One region of the Peribacillus sp. NPDC097295 genome, then DNA from elsewhere that is predicted to be linked to it. Evidence: riboswitches for the same ligand, from Rfam matches in the RefSeq annotation. Region 1 holds a riboswitch; the other holds the start of a gene.
What was found. Region 1 has a riboswitch for cobalamin ahead of ACIQXN_RS07030 (ribonucleoside-diphosphate reductase subunit alpha). Riboswitches for the same ligand answer to the same signal wherever they lie in the genome.

Region 1 (5,224 bases):
AACCTTGATCGTATTATTGAATGATGTCTTAATTAAAATTCCGATGGCTGCCCTTGTTGCAGTCATGATCATGGTTTCCATCGGGACCTTTGACTGGTCCTCCTTAAAAAAGCTTCGGATCACGCCTAAAACCGAGGCAATCGTCATGGTCGTGACAGTCATCGTCGTTCTTTATACACATGATTTATCCAAAGGCGTATTCGCCGGGGTAATATTAAGCATGATTTTCTTCTCGGCTAAAATTTCTAAAGTGTCGATCGAGAAAACGACAGACCAACCGGCCGAAAACATCATTTATCGGATAAAGGGACAAGTATTCTTCGCTTCGGTCCAGGACTTCATATCGAAGTTTGATCCGATGGAGAAAGCCGATTCCATTATCATTGATTTTTCCGATTCGAAAATATGGGACGCTTCAGCTGTGGATGCCGTCGAGAAAGTCGTCCTAAAATACAGGGTGCAAGGCAAAACGGTTCAGGTACTTGGCCTTGATCAGGAGAGTTCCCAGTTGCTAAAGAATCTAGCCTCTTATGTAAAGTAAACGTTACATTGCATAAAATCTTCATGAACCGCCAAACTAGAGTGAAGGATACTCTGGATTGGAGGAAGAACCATGTCAACTGATCAGGATTATACAGCCGCAGACTTATCACCGGACCTTCTCAATGAATTAAAACTCTTTGAAGGAAAAATGCGTGAGGAATCAAACAAAGAACTGATTGTGATTGCGTATGAAAAAGAAAAAGATGCATTGAATTAAAAAAAGGACTCGAAGGCCATTATAAAGTGGCATCGAGTCCTTTTTTTATAACTGTTGTAATCTGCCCGGCTTATAGCTTAGCGAAAATGTCTGTTAAAACTGGGACGATTTGTTTTTTACGTGACACGACGCCTTCTAAAACGGCGATATTGTTATTCAATGTAACGTTATAGGCTTTTTCGACCGCAAACGCTGATGTTCCAAGAGCCAAGGCTACAGAATCATTCGTTAAGATATCCGTTACCACGAATAAGAATAAATCTAGTTCTTTCGCGGCAATGACAGCCTGAATCGCTGCTTCGATTTCTGTTTGCTTTGCAAGTACTTCGTTCGGATCAACAGCATTTACTTGAGCAATCTCAACTTTTGCCGTTCCCATAGCAAATTCTTTTGCATCAAGAGTGATGAGCTGATCAATCGTTTTATCACTCAAGTCAGCTCCAGCTTTTAGCATCTCTAAACCGTATGTTTCAGCATTCACACCCGCAATTTCAGCTAATTCCATAGCCGCTGCGACGTCTTGCTCTGTGCATGTAGGGGATTTGAATAGTAAAGAATCGGAAATGATGGCTGAAAGCATAAGTCCTGCAATTGCCTTAGGCACTTCAATCCCATTTTCTTTGTAAATCTTATTTAAGATAGTAGCCGTGCAACCAACCGGTTCCGCGCGGTAATATAAAGGATCACTTGTTTCGAAATTAGCGATGCGGTGGTGGTCGATGACTTCCAATACGCGGACTTGATCGATGTCTTCAGCACTTTGTTGGCGTTCGTTATGATCGACCAAAATCACTCCATCCGCTTCCCCAGCCACTTTATCAACAAGGCGAGGTGCCTCGAATTTGAATTGGTCCAACGCATATTGCGTTTCACCATTGACTTCACCAAGACGAACTGGTTCAGTATTCACGCCCAGCTGTTTTTTTAGATCAGCATACGCGATGGCTGAACAAATAGTGTCTGTATCCGGATTTTTATGTCCAAAAACTAATATTTTTTCCACGATTTTTGCTCCTTTTTCCTAAATGATTTTCAGGGTTCTTTCTTTTCAATAAGCAGAATCCCTAGTTTTGCTATGCAATTTATTTTAACACAAAACACCTGACAATCCTCGAGGGATTTTTCGATTCCCCCCTATATTCTTTCACTATCCTCTTCCGTTATTAGACCTTGTCAATAGATATGAATCGGATTTCTTAAATATAAATGTTGAATTATCGGCACAGATGGCTTACGATTATAGAAGTATAAATACTAGATATTGACTTTTCTAACAACTCAAATAACTATATATAGAAAAAATGAACCAAGGTGCCAGAGATGGCTGAAAAGGGAATCCGGTGTGATCCCGGAACTGTCCCCGCAACTGTAAATGTGACGAAATGAGAAAACCACTGTATAGCTCTCTATACGGGAAGGACTCAAAGTAGGATGATCATGAGTCAGGAGACCTGCCTGGTTTTTTCAAGTTTCTTATTCTTCGGGGATTGAGATGATGAAACGATAGTGTAACGGCTATTTTTTCATGGCTCTTTTATCCTATCGTTTGATCCGCTCAATTTATTGGGCGGATTTTTTTTATTTACGTACGTTTTAAGGAGGAATACTCATGACTCAAACATATAACACGGCTATGGAAACCGAAACAAAATCAATCCAGCTTGATATGCTATCAAAGGATTTCGAAGACCGGCTTGATATGGACAAATTTAAAAAGCGCTTCACTAAATGGCTCGATCGAAAAAGTGATGCTTCTGAAGAACAAACATCGAAAAAACTAATACAGCTTGCCCTTGAAAGTGTCGATATCGATGCGCCTGACTGGACATTTGTCGCCGCCAGGGAACTTTTGAATACCATGTATCGCGATGCCCGGACAAATCGGGGCTATGAAGGCAGAAGCTATGGACCTTTCTATGAATTAATCAAAGAACTCTCGCAACAGCATGAAGGCCAGCGTTACCCTGTTTATAAATCGGAGCTTCTCGATTCCTACACAAAAACGGAGATCGAAGAATTGGGTTCAGTCATCAATCCGGAAAAAGATAACCTCTTTTCTTATATCGGAATCTATCTTTTGAATGACAGATACTTGGCCCGTCCAAAAAAAGACAAGGTCTATGAACTTCCTCAGGAGCGCTTCATGATCATTGCCATGGAAATCATGAGGCTTGAAAAAACGGAACATCGCCTGCAGCTTGTTAAAGAAGCGTACTGGGCCATGTCCAACCTGTATATGACGGTTGCGACCCCTACCCTCTCGAATGCCGGTAAGACCCACGGGCAATTGAGTTCATGCTTCATCGATGCGATAGAAGATTCCATCGACGGAATCTATCAATCAAACTATGATGCTGCCAAAGTTTCCAAATTCGGTGGTGGGGTCGGTCTATATGTCGGGAAAATCCGCTCGCTCGGATCTGATATCCGCGGTTTTTCCGGAAACAGTTCAGGCACGACTCCCTGGATTCGTCTCTTTAACCAAACCGCCGTCAGCGTCGATCAATTGGGTCAACGCAAAGGTGCCATTGCCATCTATATGGACGCTTGGCATAAAGACATCATGAGCTTCCTTGACTTGAAAACGCAAAACGGAGACGACCGCTTAAAAGCACATGATATTTTCACAGGCGTTTGTATCCCCGATTTGTTCATGGAAGCCGTGCGCGACAGGAAGGAATGGTATCTTTTCGATCCGCATACCGTGAAGCAGACCCTTGGGTTCTCCCTCGAAGATTTTTATGATGAGAAAAAAGGGGAAGGAAGTTTCAGGGACCATTACGCCCTCGCTGTAGAGGCCGCAGAAAATGGCGTACTTCCAGGCTATAGTTTCGAGAAAATCAACGCGATGGACATTATGAAAGGCATCATGATTTCACAATTAGAAGAAGGCGTGCCCTATATGTTCTACCGGGATGAGGTGAACAGGAAGAACCCGAATAAGCATAAAGGGATGATTTATTGTTCTAATCTTTGTACGGAAATTGCCCAGAATTTAAGCCCGTCAACGATCACCGACGAATATGAAACAGAAGATGGCGATGTCGTCGTGGTTCGCAAAAGCGGGGATTTCGTAGTCTGTAACCTTTCCTCCATCAACCTGCCCCGCGCAGTGAACAGTGATGTGTTGGAAAGACTGATCCCGATTCAGATTCGCATGCTCGATAACGTCATTGACGTGAATACCTTACCGGTCAAACAGGCATCCATTTCAAATAAACGGTACCGATCTATCGGCTTAGGAACATTCGGTTGGCATCATTTACTGGCAACCCAAAATATCTACTGGGAATCTGATGAAGCCGTTCAGTTTGCCGATACTTTATACGAAAAAATCGCTTACTTAACCATTAAGGCATCCAATGAATTGGCCAAGGAAAAAGGAAGCTATCCCTATTTCGAAGGGTCGGATTGGCATACGGGAGAGTATTTCGACCTTCGGGACTATACGGATTCAAAATGGTTGGAATTAAAAGAAGAAGTGCAGCAGCATGGCACACGAAATGGCTATTTAATGGCGATTGCCCCCAACTCATCAACGGCAAAAATCGGTCATTCCACGGATGGAATCGATCCGTTATATGAAATTGAATTTTATGAAGAGAAGAAAAACTTCAAATTCAAAGTGACCGCGCCTGGATTGACGCCTAATACGTATGAATACTATAAAAAAACGCGCTTCCATTTGGACCAAAAGGAAAGCATCAGGCAAAATGCAGCCCGCCAGCGTCATATCGACCAAGCCATTAGTTTCAATTTGTATGTACAAAACACGATCAAAGCCAAAGTGTTATTGGATATCCATCTGACAGCTTGGGAAAGTGGATTGAAATCGACTTATTATCTTCGTTCCACTTCATCCGAATACGACAATGCGTGCGAGAGCTGCTCTAGTTAACTAGCTTGATCGGAATTAATTTTTGAAGGAGACTTTACAGATGACAAACCATATCAAGAAAATCAGGATGCTCGAACCAACCCATCCTACCAAAGCGACCGGCGTATTCAAAGGAGAAGCTTCAGGCTTCCTCCTTTGGAATGACATTCAATATGAAAAGTTCTATGACACGTATACACAGCTCATCAATAATTTTTGGAAGCCTTCAAGCGTGAACATGATTCAGGATAAAAAGCAGTGGGGGGAATTGGATGAGGATATCCAGGACGCTTTCCTCGATATCCTCACAATGATTGCCGGGATGGACAGCCTGCAAACGCCGACATTAGTGGAAATCCTTCGCTACATCAAAGATCCGGCAGCAAAGGCGATCCTCGCCAACATGGCCCAGCAAGAATCGATTCATAATGAATCGTATTCTTACATTCTTGCTTCTTTGATTCCTGTCGGCAAGCAAAAACAGCTTTTTGACCGCATTAAAGAGCACCCGGAAGTAATCAAGCGGAACCAGCCGATCGTGGATGCCTACCAAACATTTGTGGATGATCCTAGCCCTCAGCACTTAT
Region 2 (5,224 bases), on a different contig from region 1:
ATTTGTTCAAACACTCGCTCATAGGCTTTTGCCGCTACACGAAGAGAAGATACAGGATAAATCACCATCTGGTAACCCATGTCATAAAATTCTTCTGCTGTATAATATGGCGTTTTCCCAAATTCGGTCATATTGGCCAACAATGGCACATCAATTCGTTGGGCAAAGTGTCGGAACTCTTCTTCTGATTGCAGTGCTTCCGGAAATATGGCGTCCGCTCCAGCTTCGACATAGGCATGCACTCTTTCAATGGCAGCTTCGACTCCTTCTACTGCCCGTGCATCCGTCCGCGCCACGATAATGAGTGAAGGTGCAACCTGTTTAATTGCCTTGATTTTTTGCTGCATCTCTTCTGTAGATACAAGCTTTTTACCATTTAAATGACCACATTTCTTCGGGAGGTCTTGGTCTTCTATTTGGACGGCTGCTATTCCTACTTCTTGCATTTCTCTAGCCGTACGGGCCACATTCAGCACCCCACCAAATCCTGTATCGATATCCACTAGTATCGGCAAATCTGTAGCACGGACAATATCTCTTGCACGTTCCGCCACTTCTCCAGAAGATACAATACCTAAATCGGGTAAACCTCGGCTCGCTGTATAAGCGGCCCCAGATAAATATAGGGCATGGAAGCCTGATTCCTTAGCTATGAGCCCTGCCATTGCATCATGCGTACCTGGAATTTGTAAAATGCCTGATGCTTGTATTAATTGCAAGAAACGTTCTGCCAGTTCTTCCTGTGATGATTGTTTATTTACTATCCAAGCCACTGATAAGCCCCCCTTAGATTAAAAATAAATTCACAAATTCGTTTACTTTTAAATTGGATAATACCTTTTGGTTTAAACATGCTTCTTGAATTTTCTTTTGTTGTTTTTGTGAATAATGGGTACTAATGTTATCAGTGAATTTCTTAATAACCTTTGGAAACGCTTCTTCTCTTCTAAAACGATGACCAAGAGGATATTCACATTCCACAAGTTCCGAAACCGTTCCATCTCGATAATGGATTTGTACAGCATTAGCGATTGAGCGCTTGTTCGGATCAAGGTAATCCGTAGTATATTGTTTATTTTCCACTACCACCATTTTATCCCTCAGCTGATCAATTCTTATATCTCTGGCCGCTTCGTCTTCGTAATGGTCTGCCGTAATATTTCCATAAATTAAACCAACAGCAGTGATATATTGAATACAATGATCACGGTCCGCAGGATTGTTTAATGGTCCTGTTTTATCGATGATACGAATAGCTGATTCATGTGTTGTGATGGTGATCTTTTCTATTTCATTCAAACGGTTTTTAACTTCATCGTGCAATTCCACTGCACACTCGGCAGCTGTTTGCGCATGAAATTCAGCTGGGAAGGATACCTTGAATAACACATTCTCCATTACATACGAATCTAATGAACGAGCAAGCTTCAGTTCTTGTTTATTGAACAAAACATCTTGAAAGCCCCATCCTGGTGCTGAAAGAGCTGTCGGATATCCCATTTCTCCTTTAACAGCCATTAAGGCTAAATGAACACCCCGGCTTGTTGCATCCCCAGCAGCCCATGATTTACGAGACCCTGTATTTGGTGCATGACGATATGTACGGAGACTGGAGTTATCAATCCATGCATTGGATATGGCATGAATAATCTCTTCTCTAGTACCTCCAAGAGCTTTTGTAACAACAGCCGTCGTCGCTACTTTTACGAATAAAACATGATCAAGCCCCACTCGATTCAAACTATTTTCTAATGCTAATACACCCTGAATTTCATGTGCTTTAATCATCATTTCAAGAACATCCTGCACAGTTAGTGCTTGTCTTCCCTCCGCAATATTCACTTGGCTTAAATAATCCGCTGTTGCAAGAATACCTCCTAAATTATCAGATGGATGTCCCCATTCGGCAGCTAACCACGTATCGTTATAGTCCAACCATCGAATCATACAGCCAATATTAAATGCTCCTTTGACTGGATCCAGTACATATGAAGTACCTGGAACACGTGTGCCATTTGGTACTACTGTCCCTGGGACGACCGGTCCTAATAATTTGGTGCATTCTGGATATTGAAGCGCTAAAATTCCGCAGCCAATTGTATCAAGTAACACATAACGGGCAGTCTCGTACGCCTCTGTACTAGTAATCTCTTTATCTAACACATAATCTGCAATTGTCTCTAATAATACATCCGTCTGATTAATTCCATTCACCTTTAACATTTTTTCATTCCCTTTCTATACAAAGTCATTTATTATTAGAAATGGTCGTTGGTCAGAACGACCATTCGGCGAGCTGATAACTTACATTTTTTTAATTGGTTAAAATAGTGTGGTTACGACGCTCGCCTATATAATTTACACGCGGCCTAAAAAGTCGGTTGTTTGCATGTTGTTCAACCACATGAGCGCATAATCCTACTGTTCTAGCACTAAAGAAAATCGGTGTATAGATTTCAATTGGTAGACCTAGCATGTAATAGACAGGTGCCGCATAATAATCTAAATTCGGGTAAAGACCTTTCTCTCTTACCATGACATCTTCACCAGCTTCGCACATTCTATAAAGGAGATCATCTCCTTTATTGTCGCAAAGTTGTTTTAACGCTTTTTTCATGATAAGCGCTCTTGGATCCATCTTCTTCATATAGACACGATGACCAAAGCCCATTATCTTTTCTTTATTTGCTAATTTCTTTCCAAGCAACTGTTCGAACTTTTCAACTGTTCCAGCTTCTAAAAGCATGTACATGACCGCTTCATTTGCTCCACCATGTAAATTGCCTTTCAACGAAGCAACAGCTCCTGTTAACGCACCATACAAATCGGATTGTGTAGAAGCAATTACCCGAGCTGTAAACGTAGAATTTGGCATTTCATGTTCGCTATACAATAATAAAGATTGGTCGAAAACCTTTTCTTCCAGTTCTGTTGGCACTTTACCAGTAATCATGTAATAGAAATTTGCACTGTATGATAAAAGTTTATTTGGAAGAACAACCTCTTGCTTATTCAACACTCTATAACTATTTGCCACAATATTGGGAACTTTCGCCAATAGTTTGTAAGCGCGTTCTTTATTGGCCGTAGTTGAACGATCATCAAGCTGCTGTTCATAGCCGGCTAATGCGGAAATCCCTGTTCTTAACGCGTCCATAGGATGTGTTTTCTCTGGTAATAGTTTAAAAATCTTTAAAATATCAGTCGGTATTTCATATTCTTCCTTCAATTTATTCTCTAGGTACGCTTTTTCCTCTGAGGTTGGAAGATTATCATTTAGTAACAGATTCACAATATCTAAATATTCTGCATGATCAGCCAATTTAATTAAATCGTATCCTGCGATTACAATTTCACTTTGAACCGTATCAAGGAATGAGAGTCTCGTTTCTGACGCTATAATTCCATCCAGCCCAGGTGAGTAGTTTTCTTGTATCGACATTTTTACTCCTCCTATCCAAATTAACTCTTAATTGAAAGCGGTAACATTTTACCTCGATGATTGATACATACTTTTAAATCTCTTTTCACCCATCAGGAATAGCCTAACTGTCCTTAGATAAAATTGGGTCATAAAAAAACAACTTCCATTGGAAGTTGTTAATTAACGAATCGTTACCTAAATAAACATGATAATTCACAGTAATTATTCATGCCAAGTAATCCGCAATTAACACCTCCTATCCTCGTAGGTAATTGATGCATGATTATTCGGCAGGTCTCCTGGCTTATGATCATCACTTTTCGAACCTTCCCGTTTCTATAAGCATAGAATCAGTGGTATTTTTCGAATCGCTCCCAAATACAGTTGCGGGACAGCATCGGAATCAAACCGATTTCCCTTTTAAGCAAATAAAGTGAATCATTTTATTCGCACCAAATAATTAACATATTTAATTTTCTACTTAAATATACCAAATATTTTAAATATTTACAATTTAATATTTAAATTCCAAATAGGTCTTTCCATGCATTTTAGAAATATTTTGTATTAAAGTAGTAAAATATGTTGTTTAATCAGAAAATTCTGCATTTTAAATATTTATTTTAGCGTTTTATCTCATGCTCTGAAAAATGCTGGATGGACACCTTAAATCATTTGTACCCTTTTGATATACGCTAATGCTACGATTATTTCACTTCTATTGGACAAACAAGAGGCTGTCTCATAAGTCCCTTTTTTGAGTAAAATAACGCAAAATTGAAGAGGCAGAAGTGTTGTTAAATCAACATATCTGCCTCTCTTTATTTATTTAATTTAAGCTTAACTACCCTTTTTGGGACAGCCTCTTGTTTTACGTCTCAATATCATTATATTTACGTTTTCTAGTAAAACAGTTTTATACCCATATCGTTACCAAACAAACAAGCCAACAATCATGGCACTGAGCATGGAGACTGCCATTCCACTAAGCAAAAGCTTCCAAACATTCCTTCCGATGATGCTTGATCTTTCCTCGTCAAGAATGGAATTGAATGTTCCATAAATCATGCCGACCGTACTGAAATTTGCAAATGAAGTGAGGTACGTCACTGCAACAGCGACTGTATGTGGTGCCATACCGCTTATCTGATTCTTCAAATCCAGCAGGGCCACGAATTCATTGGTGGCGAGCTTGATACCCATTAATTGAGCAACATACATCGTATCTTCCCAGTTTAATCCAAACAAGAAAGCGAATGGACTAAAAATAACCGAGAAAATCTTCTGTATCGTCAACCCATCTACTGCAAGTCCTAATATACCATTCAGACTGGCAGTCAACGCGACATACCCGATTACCATGGCCATGATGACGATGACCATTTTGACTCCAACCAGCATACTGTTTGAAATCGTTGAAAAGAAGTCTTTACGTTCCTCTTTTGTTGGGATATACACGACATCGTCCTCTTTACTGACAGTAACGGGATTCAACATATTGGCAATCAGCAAGGCATTTAAACAGTTTAAGGGAATGGCTACGAACACAAACTCTGCCGGTACCATGGATAAATACGCACCGATGATGGAACCACTTATACTACTCATACTCATAATTCCGAATGTAAGCAAACGTTGGTCTTTTAAAGAAACAAGTTGCATCCGTATTACGGCGAGAGCTTCAGTGTTTCCGAGAAACATCATCTGGATAGAAAAGAAGCTTTCCAGTTTCGGTAAACCCGACACTTTTGAAATAAGCCAACCGACTTTATCTATAATCCAAGTCAGGATGCCGAAATA

Region 2: linked by a shared signal. The riboswitch ahead of mmgD (citrate synthase) and the one ahead of ACIQXN_RS07030 (ribonucleoside-diphosphate reductase subunit alpha) in region 1 are both predicted to bind cobalamin.

Annotation. Positions count from the first base shown of each region.
Region 1 covers NZ_JBIWCW010000003.1:149,929-155,152, reverse strand. The annotation lists gene ACIQXN_RS07045 (SulP family inorganic anion transporter) at 1-541, shown strand, start outside; gene ACIQXN_RS07040 (hypothetical protein) at 614-760, shown strand; gene ACIQXN_RS07035 (manganese-dependent inorganic pyrophosphatase) at 831-1,763, opposite strand; cobalamin riboswitch at 2,052-2,233, shown strand; gene ACIQXN_RS07030 (ribonucleoside-diphosphate reductase subunit alpha) at 2,394-4,658, shown strand; gene ACIQXN_RS07025 (ribonucleotide-diphosphate reductase subunit beta) at 4,699-5,224, shown strand, end outside.
Region 2 covers NZ_JBIWCW010000006.1:58,348-63,571, forward strand. The annotation lists gene prpB (methylisocitrate lyase) at 1-773, opposite strand, end outside; gene prpD (2-methylcitrate dehydratase) at 787-2,223, opposite strand; gene mmgD (citrate synthase) at 2,315-3,442, opposite strand; cobalamin riboswitch at 3,697-3,896, opposite strand; gene ACIQXN_RS12430 (NupC/NupG family nucleoside CNT transporter) at 4,355-5,224, opposite strand, start outside.